Regions from separate parts of the Streptomyces sp. NPDC051907 genome, predicted to be linked through region 1. Evidence: predicted binding sites of a transcription regulator. Region 1 holds the regulator's gene; each other region holds the start of a gene.
The links. Region 1 encodes HrcA, which represses chaperone genes, less so after heat shock. Its sites were predicted from a motif close to TTNGCACTCNGNNNNNCNGAGTGCNAA; they were not measured.

Region 1 (4,503 bases):
GTCGGACTCGGGGTCGTCGCGGTGGGTGCCCTGGTGGCCGCCGGCCTCGACGCCCTGCACGCACACGGCGTCGGTGCCGGCCCACTGGGCGGCCTGGGCCTCTTCGGGCGTGGTGACGGTCACGACGGTGAGGGTCCCGGCCTTGGCGAAGGACGCCAGGACGTCGCGGGTGGGGCAGCCGAAGGTGAAGGAGACGACGGGGACGGGGTCGTCGAGCAGGATGGCGAGCTTGGCCTCGTACCCGTCGTCGCGTCCGCTGTCGGGGTCGCCGAGGGGGGTCTCGTACCAGGCGGCCTCGCCGGCCAGCTGGTGCCGGTAGACCTCGACGGCCGCGGCGTCGGCGGTGTGGGGCTGGGGCATGAAGAGGTTCACGCCGAAGGGGCGGGAGGTCAGCCCGCGGACCTGCTTGACCTCCTGGTACATGCCGTCCGCGGTCTTGTACCCGGCGGCCAGGAACCCCAGCCCGCCGGCCTCGGCCACGGCGGCGGCCAAGGGGGGACAGGACGCGCCGCCCGCCATGGGGGCCTGCACGATCGGATGCCGGCAGAGATCGGTCAGTGCGGAGGACATGGGGGCATCGTGCCATGTCCCTGCCGGAGGGCCGAATCGAGCGTTCCGGGGTCTGGAGACGGGAGTTCTCCCTCGCCGCGGCCCCTCCCGGCGCCGCGGGGGCGGGCCCTGTGAGCGCCCGGGGAATGCCCTGGGCGGACACCGGAGAGCCCGGGGAAAGGGGGCGTGGTGCGGGCGGGGCGACCACTCGCACGGGTGGTGCGCGCGGTCGTCCCCGCCCCCCCGCTCCCTCAGGGGGAGCAGCGCTCCCCCGGAGGGATCAACGACCGTTGAAGGCGTCCTTCAAGCGGGAGAAGAGCCCCTGCTGACCTGGCTGGAACTGGCCGGTCGGCCGCTCCTCGCCGCGCAGCTTGGCCAGATCCCGCAGCAGCCGCTCCTGATCCTGGTCCAGCTTCGTCGGCGTCGTCACCTCGACGTGGACGATCAGATCGCCCCGGCCGCCGCCGCGCAGGTGCGTGATGCCCCGGCCGTGCAGCGGGATCGACTGGCCCGACTGCGTGCCCGGCCGGATGTCGACCTCCTCCAGGCCGTCCAGCGTCTCCAGCGGGCACTTCGTGCCCAGAGCCGCCGCGGTCATCGGGATCGTCACCGTGCAGTGCAGATCGTCGCCGCGCCGCTGGAACACCGGGTGCGGCAGCTCGTGGATCTCGACGTACAGATCGCCGGCGGGACCGCCGCCGGGGCCGACCTCGCCCTCGCCCGCGAGCTGGATCCGGGTGCCGTTGTCGACGCCCGCCGGGATCTTCACGGTCAGGGTGCGACGGGAGCGGACCCGGCCGTCGCCCGCGCACTCCGGGCACGGCGTCGGCACGACGGTGCCGAAGCCCTGGCACTGCGGGCAGGGCCGCGAGGTCATGACCTGGCCCAGGAAGGACCGGGTGACCTGCGAGACCTCGCCGCGGCCGCGGCACATGTCGCAGGTCTGCGCCGAGGTGCCGGGCGCGGCGCCCTCGCCGCTGCAGGTCGTGCAGACGACCGCGGTGTCGACCTGGATGTCCTTGGTCGTGCCGAAGGCCGACTCGTTGAGCTCGACCTCCAGGCGGATCATGGCGTCCTGGCCGCGCCGCGTACGCGACCTCGGCCCACGCTGCGACGCCGTCCCGAAGAAGGCGTCCATGATGTCGGAGAAGTTTCCGAAGCCGCCCGCGCCGAAGCCGCCCGCGCCGGCGCCGCCCGCCTGCGAGAGGGGGTCGCCGCCGAGGTCGTAGACCTGCTTCTTCTGCGGGTCCGACAGGACCTCGTAGGCCGCGTTGATCTCCTTGAAGCGCTCTTGCGTCTTCGGGTCCGGGTTCACGTCCGGGTGAAGCTCACGGGCGAGTCGGCGGAAGGCCTTCTTGATCTCGTCCTGCGATGCGTCGCGGCGCACGCCGAGTACGGCGTAGTAGTCCGTGGCCACTTACGACTCCGCCAGGATCTGTCCGACGTAACGTGCCACTGCGCGTACCGCTCCCATCGTTCCGGGGTAGTCCATGCGGGTCGGTCCGACCACGCCGAGTTTGGCAACTGCCTCGTCGCCCGAACCGTAGCCGACCGAGACGACGGACGTTGAGTTGAGTCCCTCGTGGGCGTTCTCGTGACCGATCCGGACAGTCACGCCCATACCGCCCGACTCCTTGGCCTCGCCGAGCAGCTTGAGGAGCACCACATGCTCCTCGAGCGCCTCGAGCACCGGCCTGATCGTCAGCGGGAAATCGTGCCCGAAGCGGGTGAGATTGGCGGTGCCGCCGATCACGAGCCGCTCCTCAGTCTCCTCCACCAGCGTCTCGAGCAGGATCGCGAGCACCGTGGAGACGGTCCCGCGGTCCTCCGGCTCGAAGGACTCGGGCAGGTCCTGCACCAGCTGCGGCACGTCGGAGAAGCGCCGCCCGACGACCCGGCTGTTGAGCCGGGCCCGCAGATCGGCGAGCGAGGTCTCGCCGAAGGGGGCGGGGCAGTCGATCATGCGCTGTTCGACCCGTCCGGTGTCCGTGATCAGCACGAGCATCAGACGGGCGGGCGCGAGGGAGAGAAGTTCCACATGCCGGACCGTGGACCGGGTCAGCGAGGGGTACTGGACGACGGCGACCTGCCGGGTCAGCTGCGCCAGCAGCCGCACCGTACGGCCGACCACGTCGTCCAGGTCCACCGCGCCGTCCAGGAAGTTCTGGATCGCGCGGCGCTCCGGCGCCGACAGCGGCTTGACGCCCGCCAGCCTGTCGACGAAGAGCCGGTAGCCCTTGTCCGTGGGGATGCGCCCGGCGCTCGTGTGCGGCTGGGCGATGAACCCTTCCTCCTCGAGCACCGCCATGTCGTTGCGGACGGTGGCCGGGGAGACGCCCAGCTTGTGCCGCTCGGTCAGGGCCTTGGAGCCGACGGGCTCCTCGGTGCCGACATAGTCCTGGACGATGGCGCGCAGCACCTCGAGTCTGCGTTCGCTGAGCATCGCGCACACCTCCAGCTGGTTTCCTCGGTGGTTGCCTGGCACTCGATGCGTGTGAGTGCCAAGTTTTCCCCGTGCCAGTGTACGGCCGCGGGGTACGCCTCTAGCAAGGGCCGCTAGAGGGCGGCCGACCACGCTACCGTGCGCCGACGCAGGTCGTTTGCCAGTAGCGTCGCCGCATGGACGTCAGTTGGGAAGAGTTCGGCTGGGAGCGGCTGGCCGACGGGGTGGGCAGGCGACGCCTGCCGATATGGGACGCCACCGTCGGATTGATCGTCGGCGAGGACTCAGTCCTCATGTACGACACGGGTTCCACGGTCCGCGAGGGCGCGGAGCTGCGCGCCCAGGCGCAGGCGCTGCTGGGGGGCCGGCGGGTGACGCATATCGCACTGAGCCATCCCCACTTCGACCACATTCTGGGGACGGCGGCGTTCGCGGGGGCGGAGGTGTTCGGCGCGGTGGGCGTCGACGCGCTGATGCGGCGCGAGCGGGACGACATCCGCCGCTCCGCGGTGGCCCAGGGGGTCGCCGGGGCCGAGGCGGCGGAGGCGGCCGATCTGCTGGTCGCGCCGGCGCATCTGGTGAGCGGGGAGTGGACGCTGGACCTGGGCGGCCGCCAGGTGCTGCTGGCGAACGTCGGGCCGGGCCACTCGGGGCACGATCTGGCGGTGCTCGTGCCGGGGAGCCCGGAGGTGGTCTTCTGCGGCGACCTGGTGGAGGAGTCCGGCGACCCGCAGGCGGGCAGCGACGCGATCGTCTCCCGCTGGCCGGCCGCGCTGGACCGGCTGCTGTCGCTGGGGGGCGAGGAGGCGGTGTACGTGCCCGGGCACGGCGCGGCGGTCGACGCGTCGTTCGTACGCGCTCAACGGGATGTGCTGGCGGCGCGTTTCGGGGTGTCGTAGCGTCTGGCGAATGCGCAGCTACAGCCCCGATCTGACCCCGCCCTGGAAGAAGTCGCAGCCCGCGCCGGAGGTGCCGGCGGAGCCCGACCTGGTCGTGGAGGAGGTCTCCACCGGCTTCTGCGGCGCGGTGATCCGCTGCGAGGCGGGGACGGTGACGCTGGAGGACCGCTTCGGCAAGCACCGGGTCTTCCCGCTGACGGCGAGGGGCTTCCTGCTGGAGGGGCGGACGGTAACGCTCGTACGCCCCACGCAGTCGCCGGGCCGCCCGACCCGCACGGCCTCCGGCTCCGTCGCCGTCCCCGGCGCGCGAGCGCGGGTGGCACGGGCGAGCCGCATCTACGTGGAGGGCCGCCACGACGCGGAGCTGGTGGAGAAGGTGTGGGGCGACGACCTGCGGATCGAGGGGGTCGTCGTGGAGTACCTGGAGGGCGTCGACGACCTCCCCGCGATCGTCGCGGACTTCGCCCCGGGCCCGGACGCGCGCCTGGGCGTCCTGGTGGACCACCTGGTCCCGGGCTCGAAGGAGTCCCGCATCGCGGCGTCCGTCACGGACCCGCATGTACTGGTGGTCGGCCACCCCTACATCGACGTCTGGGAGGCGGTGAAGCCGTC
Region 2 (4,503 bases), on a different contig from region 1:
CAGGCCGCCGTTCGGCGCGGCCAGGGTCGTCGCGGTGCCGGCGGTGCCGGGAGTCCCGGCGGTCCCGGCAGAGCCTGCCGAGCCGGCAGGGCCGCCCGCGCCGTTGGGGCCGCCGAGCCCGATGTCCACCACGTAGCTCTGCAGGGGCGTGACCTCGAGGGCGCACCATACGAAGCCCCCGGCGCCACCGCCGCCGCCGGTGCCACCGTTGCCGTTGTTCGGGCTGCTGCCGCCGCCACCGCCGCCCCCACCGCCGCCGCCGGCGCCCCAGACCTGGACGAAGACCGAGGTGACGCCCGCCGGCGGGACGAAGGTCCCGTCCGTGGTGAACTGCCGCAGCCCGTGGGGCGCCTGGGCCGCAGTCGGCGGCGCCGCAGGCGTCGTCGGGGGCCGGGTGGACGCGGGCGCCGTCTCAGGCGCGGGCGCCGTATCGGACACGGGCTGCTGCTCCTGCGCGGGCGGCCGCGCCTGGGCGGGCTGCTGCACCGGCTGCTGCCCTTGCGCCGGCTGCTGCTCTTGGGCAGGCGGGAGTGCCTGGGCAGGCTGCTGTTCCTGCGCGGGCGGGCGCGCCTGGGCGGGCTGCTGCTCCTGCACCGGCTGCTGCTCCTGCGCCGGCGGCCGCGCCTGGACGGGCTGCTGCTGCACGGGCGGGCGCTCCTGCGTCTGCGGCCGCTCCCGCGCCGGCTTCCTCGGCCTGTCGTGCCCGTCCGCCTGCGCGGCGGGAGACAGCGCGAGGATCTGGCCGGTCAGAGCGGCCACCACGGCGACGGAGGCAAGCAGTCGGCGGGAGCGGGCCCGAGGCAGCACCGCGGTGCCGGCCGGGCTCTGGCTGTTCACGTTCATGGCTTCCTTCCCCTCGGCGCCCGCTCGGGCTGCCGAGGGTGTGCGTGGGACGGGCGCGGGGCCGGGTGGGCCCGCACGCGCACATCCCATCGCCCGAGGCGTCCGCCCGCGCGCGGGCAGGTGCGAGAAGTGATCCAGTCAGGTGAGCAGTTGAGCCGACCGGCTTATGCCGATCGGCTCATGCAGAGCGGCTTGCGTCGACCGGCTTGTGTCGACCGGCTTAGGTCGCGGTCGCCGCATGCACCGGGCTCCAGGTCGGGCCGCGCGCCGGAGGCGGAAACGCCGAAGGGCGGCGCCCACTGGGAGTGGGGCGCCGCCCTCCGTCAGGACGGTCGATCAACCAGAGGTCGATCAGAAGTCCATGTCACCGCCCGGCATGCCGCCCGGAGCGGCGGCGGACGCCTTCTCCGGCTTGTCGGCGATGACGGCCTCGGTGGTCAGGAACAGCGCCGCGATGGAGGCCGCGTTCTGCAGGGCAGAGCGGGTCACCTTCGCGGGGTCGATGATGCCCTCGGCGATCATGTCGACGTATTCACCGGTCGCGGCGTTCAGACCGTGGCCGACGGCCAGGTTGCGCACCTTCTCGACCACGACGCCGCCCTCGAGGCCGCCGTTGACGGCGATCTGCTTGAGCGGGGCCTCCAGCGCGAGCTTCACGGCGTTGGCGCCGGTCGCCTCGTCGCCGGTGAGCTCGAGCTTCTCGAAGACCGAGGAGGCCTGCAGCAGGGCCACGCCGCCACCGGCGACGATGCCCTCTTCGACGGCCGCCTTCGCGTTGCGAACGGCGTCCTCGATGCGGTGCTTGCGCTCCTTGAGCTCGACCTCGGTCGCGGCGCCGGCCTTGATGACGGCCACGCCGCCGGCCAGCTTCGCGAGGCGCTCCTGGAGCTTCTCGCGGTCGTAGTCCGAGTCGGAGTTCTCGATCTCGGCGCGGATCTGGTTGACGCGACCGGCAACCTGGTCGCTCTCGCCGGAGCCGTCGACGATGGTGGTCTCGTCCTTGGTGATGACGACCTTGCGGGCGCGGCCCAGCAGGTCCAGGCCGGCGTTCTCGAGCTTGAGGCCGACCTCCTCGGAGATGACCGTGCCGCCCGTGAGGATGGCGATGTCGTTCAGCATGGCCTTGCGGCGGTCGCCGAAGCCCGGGGCCTTGACCGCGACGGACTTGAAGGTGCCGCGGATCTTGTTGACGACCAGGGTCGACAGGGCCTCGCCCTCGACGTCCTCGGCGATGATCAGCAGCGGCTTGCCCGACTGCATGACCTTCTCCAGCAGCGGGAGCAGGTCCTTGACCGAGGAGATCTTGGAGTTGACGATCAGGATGTACGGGTCGTCGAGCGACGCCTCCATACGCTCCATGTCGGTGGCGAAGTACGCCGAGATGTAGCCCTTGTCGAAGCGCATGCCCTCGGTGAGCTCAAGCTCCAGACCGAAGGTCTGGGACTCCTCGACGGTGATGACGCCTTCCTTGCCGACCTTGTCCATGGCCTCGGCGATGAGCTCGCCGATCTGGGTGTCGGCGGCGGAGATGGAGGCGGTCGAAGCGATCTGCTCCTTGGTCTCCACGTCCTTGGCCTGCTCGAGCAGGGCGCCGGAGACGGCCTCGACGGCCTTCTCGATGCCGCGCTTGAGGGCCATCGGGTTGGCGCCGGCGGCCACGTTGCGCAGGCCCTCGCGGACGAGCGCCTGGGCGAGGACGGTGGCGGTGGTCGTACCGTCGCCGGCGACGTCGTCCGTCTTCTTGGCGACTTCCTTGACCAGCTCGGCGCCGATCTTCTCGTACGGGTCCTCGAGCTCGATCTCCTTGGCGATGGAAACACCATCGTTGGTGATCGTGGGGGCGCCCCACTTCTTCTCGAGGACGACGTTCCGGCCCTTGGGGCCAAGGGTGACCTTGACGGCGTCGGCGAGCTGGTTCATCCCGCGCTCGAGACCGCGCCGTGCCTCCTCGTCGAACGCGATGATCTTGGCCATGTGAAGTGGTCCTCCCGGACTGGGGTGGATTTCTCCGGACCGCACTGGCGCCCGCGACGGACGGCCTGCACGCCGTGTGGTTCCTTGCCCCACCCGGCCTGCGGACCTCACCTGAACGGTCCTCGTTGTCACTCTCACCTTCAGAGTGCTAACGCCAATGATTAGCACTCGCCCATGGAGAGTGCAAGCGGCTTCGACGAAGCCCCAGCGTGGGACGGGCGTTCGCCGAGCGCCCCGCGCGGCGGCGGGCCCGGACCATCGGGGGCGGCGGCGACCGCGGGCCCTCGGGGCGCCCGGGAGGAGCGGACTGTCTGCGGACGCGCGAGGGGCCCGCATCCCAGATGGAATGCGAGCCCCTCGTGCGTGAGTGCGTCGGTGGTCTGTCGCGCCGAGATCAGACGGCGAGCTTGACCATGTCCGCCTGCGGCCCCTTCTGGCCCTGCGAGATCTCGAACTCGACCCGCTGACCCTCCTCCAGGGTGCGGTAACCGTCCATCTGGATCGCGCTGTAGTGGACGAAAACATCCGCACCACCGTCGACCGCGATGAAGCCGTACCCCTTCTCCGCGTTGAACCACTTGACGGTGCCCTGAGCCATGCCTAACTCCCCTATTACTGGCCCTTGCACAGGACCGCACTTCGCGGACCCGGGTCAGACCTCACCCCATGCAACCCATCTGGCAGGAGGGGTGTGCGTCGGAACGCGTCGACCGCGGCTGAATGTATCTGCCCAACTGCCCTCTGCAACAGGTCAATCGGACGAGAATTCTGGGCGCGGCCGAAGGGAGAATTGACCTGAATTCAAGAAATTCCGGGGCAAGTCGGGCCCGGCAAATGGCGCATAAGAGGCATTTCGACCGCACACTTTGGCTGCTTCTTGTCGCGCGGCGGACGCATTCTCATATGCGTGCGGCACAAGCAGCGGAGGGGACTTCCCAACTCTACCGCGTTCAACCATGCAGAATTGCCCCCTCCGCTTCTCTTGCGGAGGGGGCAATTCTGGTAACGCTGAGTACCTGGCGAACGGTCAGCAGCCGGGGGCCCGCTCGACGGCCAGAGCAACCGGTCCGGTGCCGGAGGGTCAGCCTCCGGCACGGTGGCTGACGGTTCAGAAGCCGGCACGCTGCTGAAGAGTCAGCCTCCGGCGCGATGCTCGACGGTCAACCTCCGGCACTGTGCCGGAAGGTCAGCCTCCGGCACGGTGCTCGACGGCCGGGGCGGCCGACCCGGCACCGGAGGGCCAGCCTCCGCACGCGGCCGGACGGTTCAGCAGCCGGCACAGTGCCGGACGGTCGCCCTCAAGCCCTGTGCCGGACGGTCAGCCTCCGGCGACGGCCGGGATGATCGAGATTCCCGCGCCGTCCGGCGTCGCCGTCTCGAGGCCCTGCTCGAAGCGGACGTCGTCGTCGTTGACGTACACGTTGACGAAGCGGCGCAGCTTGCCCTGGTCGTCCAGGACGCGCGCGGCGATGCCCGTGTGGTTCTTCTCCAGGTCGGCGATGACCTCGGCGAGCGTGCCGCCCTCGGCCGCGACCTCGGACTGGCCGCCCGTGTACGTACGGAGGATGGTGGGGATGCGGACGTTGACGCTCATGGTGGTGTTCTGCCTTCCGTAGGTAGTCAGCGGGCGAGGCCGGCGTCGCGGAACGCGTCCAGGCTCGGGCGGATCGTCGCGGTCGGGCCGGT
Region 3 (4,503 bases), on a different contig from region 1:
TCAGCGAGCGCGGGCCCGGCAGCAGCGTCGCGCTGATCGCGCCCGGGCGGGCGCCGAACCAGAGCACCGCCTCCTTCACATCGCCGCCGTCCGAGATCCACTCCGCCTCGGCGTCCTCGGGCACCGCCTCGTGCGGGATGCCCGGCGCGATCTTCAGGGCCGCGTGCGGGCGGGTGCGGGCCGCCTGGATCGCCCAGGACAGGGGCGGGGAGTACGCCTCCGGGTCGAAGATCCGCCCCCGTCCGCCGCGCCGGGCGGGGTCCACGAAGACCGCGTCGTACGCCGTCGTGTCGATCTCCGTCACATCCGCGCAGCGGACCTCGATCAGGTCCGCGAGGCCCAGCGCCCGCGCGTTCGCCCGCGCGACGGCGGCCGTCAGCGGGTCGCGGTCCACGGCGAGCACGGAGATGCCCGCCCGGGCGAGCGCGAGGGCGTCGCCGCCGATGCCGCTGCACAGATCGGCCACGCTGCGCACGCCCAGGGCGGCGAACCGGCCGGCTCGGTACGCCGCGACCGAGGAGCGGGTCGCCTGCTCGACGCCGTTGGGGGTGAAGAACATCCGTTGCGCGTCCTGCGCGCCGAACTTCGCCGCCGCGCGCTGCCGCAGCCTCGCCTGGGTGAGCGCGGCCGAGACCAGCTCGGCGGGGTGCTCGCGGCGCAGCCGGGTGGCGATCGCCAGCTCCTGCGCGGGGTCGTAGTCGCGCAGCTCGGCCAGCAGCGCCCTGCCCTGGTCGGTCTGCAGCGAGGAGAAGGCGTCGAGGGCGGAGAGGTCGTTCACCGGATCATTGTGGGCCAGGTGGGGGATGGTGCGCTCGCGGCGGAGGTGTCGGCGGGGCCGTACGGATCCGTGCTGACAGGATCCAGCGCCATGCAGCTAGTAAGACAAAAAGAGCATAAGTGTGTCATTCAAGGTCGTGGGCGGAGTCGCGGGCAGGGCCGTCGCCGCCGCCCTGCCCGCGCGCGCACCGCCCTCGCCGCCCTCGTCCTCGCGGCCCTCGCCTCCGGCTGCGGCGGCGCGGAGACGGACGCCCCGCCGCAGCCGGCCCCCGGCCAGCAGGCGAAGGAGCGGCGGGGGCCGGCCGGCGCGCTCTCCTCGTATGTGACGCGGGTACGGGCCGCCCACGCCGCGCGGGTCGCCGCCGCCAAGAAGTGGGGGCTGAAGAAGACCCCGCTGGTCGCGCCCATGCCGCCCGCCGTCAAGCCGAGGATCACCACCCGCAAGGGGTTCGAGGTCGAGGGGGCCGAGGACCTGCCGCCCGTCTTCACCACGGTGCCGGTCAAGGAGAAGGTCGTCTTCCTGACGATCGACGACGGCTCGGAGAAGGACCCCGCGCTGCTGCGGATGATGTCCGACCTGCGGATCCCGTACAGCGCCTTCATCAGCGACTACGTGATCAACGACGACTACGGCTACTTCAAGCGGATGCAGGACCGCGGAGTCTTCCTGCACAACCACACGCTCAACCACCGCTATATGCCCGGGCTCTCCTACGCCGCGCAGAAGCGCGAGATCTGCGGCCAGCAGGCCAACATCGAGAAGCGCTATGGCAAGCGGCCCCCGCTCTTCCGCCCGCCGTTCGGCAACTACAACCGCGACACCCTGCGCGCCGCGCAGTCCTGCGGAGTCAAGGCGGTGCCGCTCTGGGCGGCGGAGGGGTTCCCCGACCGTATGGAGTGGCGGGAGTGGGACCGCGACCTGCACGCCGGCGACATCATCCTCACCCATTTCCGCGGCCGCGAGGACTGGAAGGGCACGATGCCCGACATGATCCGGCAGGTCCTGAACACGGTCACCGCCAAGGGGTACGCCGTGGCCAGGCTGGAGGACTACGTATGACCGGCGGCCGCGCATGACCGGCGGCTATAGATGACCGGCCGCCATGGACGACAACTGCCTGACCGCACTGGACGACAGCCGACCGACCGCTGCGAACGACAGTTGACCGGCCGCCATGGACGACAGCCGGCCGACCGCTATGGGCGACCGGCGGCTATGGACGACAGGCTCCGCGGATGAGCGGCGCGCGCCGGCCGCTCGTCAGGCTGCTCGCTGTCGGCGCCCTTCTCGCCGCCGGGTGCTCCCCGCAGGCCTCGCCCTCCTCGCTCGACCCCATCGAGCGGCTCGCCCGCAAGGCGGCGCGGCATGTCCGCGCGGTCTACGGAGACGTGCGCGGAGACGTTCATGGAGGTGTGCACGGAGGCGAGACGGGAGCCGCCGCCGGAACCCCGGCGCGGGCCGCTGCGTTGTCCCTGCGGGAGCGGGCCGGGACCGGTCGGGAGGGCCCGCGGCGGCGGGCTGAGGCAATCGAGATCGAAACGACGCCACAGCGCTCATTGGCACTCCGCTTGACCGAGTGCTAATCGCGGTCATAGTCTCAGGTCTGGCACTCCCCGTAGGAGAGTGCCAACACAGCGACGGGCAGGTCCGGCACCCGCGACGACGGATCCACCTGGTCGCCACCTCAGACAGTTAACCCCGTGAGATCTCCGAAGGGGGAGGTCGGATCGTGACGACCGCCAGCTCCAAGGTTGCCATCAAGCCGCTCGAGGACCGCATTGTGGTCCAGCCGCTCGACGCCGAGCAGACCACGGCCTCTGGCCTGGTCATCCCGGACACTGCGAAGGAGAAGCCCCAGGAGGGCGTCGTCCTCGCGGTGGGCCCGGGTCGCTTCGAGAACGGCGAGCGCCTGCCGCTCGACGTCAAGACCGGCGACGTCGTGCTCTACAGCAAGTACGGCGGCACCGAGGTGAAGTACAGCGGCGAGGAGTACCTCGTCCTCTCGGCTCGCGACGTGCTCGCGATCGTCGAGAAGTAGTTCATCCCGGTTGTACGTGACCTGCGCCCCTGGCCCCCGCGATATCACAGCCGGGCGGTCCGGGGCGCAGTTCGTTTTTGAGAGGACTTGAAAGCTCCATGGCGAAGATCCTGAAGTTCGACGAGGACGCCCGTCGCGCCCTCGAGCGCGGCGTCAACAAGCTTGCCGACACGGTCAAGGTGACGATCGGCCCCCGCGGCCGCAACGTCGTCATCGACAAGAAGTTCGGCGCTCCCACCATCACCAACGACGGTGTCACGATCGCCCGCGAGGTCGAGATCGAGGACCCGTACGAGAACCTCGGCGCGCAGCTGGTGAAGGAGGTGGCGACCAAGACCAACGACATCGCTGGCGACGGCACCACCACCGCCACCGTGCTCGCCCAGGCGCTGGTCCGCGAGGGTCTGCGCAACGTCGCCGCGGGCGCGTCCCCGGCCGCCCTCAAGAAGGGCATCGACGCCGCGGTCAAGGCCGTGTCCGAGGAGCTCCTCGCGACCGCCCGCCCGATCGACGACAAGGCCGACATCGCCGCCGTGGCCGCGCTCTCCGCGCAGGACCAGCAGGTCGGCGAGCTCATCGCCGAGGCGATGGACAAGGTCGGCAAGGACGGTGTCATCACCGTCGAGGAGTCCAACACCTTCGGCCTGGAGCTCGACTTCACCGAGGGCATGGCCTTCGACAAGGGCTACCTGTCCCCGTACATGGTGACCGACCAGGAGCGTATGGAGGCCGTCCTCGACGACCCGTACATCCTGATCAACCAGGGCAAGATCTCCTCGATCCAGGACCTGCTCCCGCTCCTCGAGAAGATCATCCAGGGCGGCGCCTCGAAGCCGCTGCTGATCATCGCCGAGGACGTCGAGGGCGAGGCCCTGTCGACCCTGGTCGTGAACAAGATCCGCGGCACCTTCAACGCGGTCGCGGTCAAGGCCCCCGGCTTCGGCGACCGCCGCAAGGCGATGCTCCAGGACATGGCGACCCTCACCGGCGCCACCGTCATCGCCGAGGAGGTCGGCCTCAAGCTCGACCAGGCCGGTCTGGACGTGCTGGGCACCGCCCGCCGCGTGACGATCACCAAGGACGAGACCACCGTCGTCGACGGCGGCGGCAAGTCCGAGGACGTCGTCGGCCGCGTCAACCAGATCAAGGCCGAGATCGAGTCCACGGACTCCGACTGGGACCGCGAGAAGCTCCAGGAGCGCCTCGCGAAGCTGGCCGGCGGCGTGTGCGTGATCAAGGTCGGCGCCGCCACCGAGGTGGAGCTGAAGGAGAAGAAGCACCGTCTGGAGGACGCCATCTCCGCGACCCGCGCCGCGGTCGAGGAGGGCATCGTCTCCGGTGGCGGCTCCGCGCTCGTCCACGCCGTCAAGGTCCTCGAGGGCAACCTCGGCAAGGAGGGCGACGAGGCCACCGGTGTCGCCGTCGTCCGCCGCGCCGCCGTCGAGCCGCTGCGCTGGATCGCCGAGAACGCCGGCCTCGAGGGCTACGTCATCACCTCCAAGGTGGCGGAGCTGGACAAGGGCCAGGGCTTCAACGCCGCGACCGGCGAGTACGGCGACCTGGTGAAGGCCGGCGTCATCGACCCGGTCAAGGTCACGCGCTCCGCGCTGGAGAACGCCGCGTCCATCGCCTCCCTGCTGCTCACGACCGAGACCCTGGTCGTCGAGAAGCCGGCCGAGGACGAGGG

Region 2: the regulator HrcA is predicted to act here: its motif matches at 2,979-3,005, upstream of groL (chaperonin GroEL).
Region 3: the regulator HrcA is predicted to act here: its motif matches at 2,335-2,361, upstream of groES (co-chaperone GroES).

Annotation. Positions count from the first base shown of each region.
Region 1 is NZ_JBFAYB010000082.1:7,996-12,498, forward strand. Features, by position in the region: gene AB0M39_RS31540 (nitronate monooxygenase) at 1-570, opposite strand, end outside; gene dnaJ (molecular chaperone DnaJ) at 830-1,966, opposite strand; gene hrcA (heat-inducible transcriptional repressor HrcA) at 1,967-2,992, opposite strand; gene AB0M39_RS31555 (MBL fold metallo-hydrolase) at 3,169-3,891, shown strand; gene AB0M39_RS31560 (DUF3097 domain-containing protein) at 3,902-4,503, shown strand, end outside.
Region 2 is NZ_JBFAYB010000016.1:15,362-19,864, forward strand. Features, by position in the region: gene AB0M39_RS12275 (hypothetical protein) at 1-843, opposite strand, end outside; gene groL (chaperonin GroEL) at 1,195-2,817, opposite strand; gene AB0M39_RS12285 (cold-shock protein) at 3,212-3,415, opposite strand; gene AB0M39_RS12290 (MoaD/ThiS family protein) at 4,136-4,411, opposite strand; gene thrC (threonine synthase) at 4,438-4,503, opposite strand, start outside.
Region 3 is NZ_JBFAYB010000005.1:70,943-75,445, reverse strand. Features, by position in the region: gene AB0M39_RS05140 (class I SAM-dependent methyltransferase) at 1-778, opposite strand, end outside; gene AB0M39_RS05135 (polysaccharide deacetylase family protein) at 788-1,837, shown strand; gene groES (co-chaperone GroES) at 2,508-2,816, shown strand; gene groL (chaperonin GroEL) at 2,915-4,503, shown strand, end outside.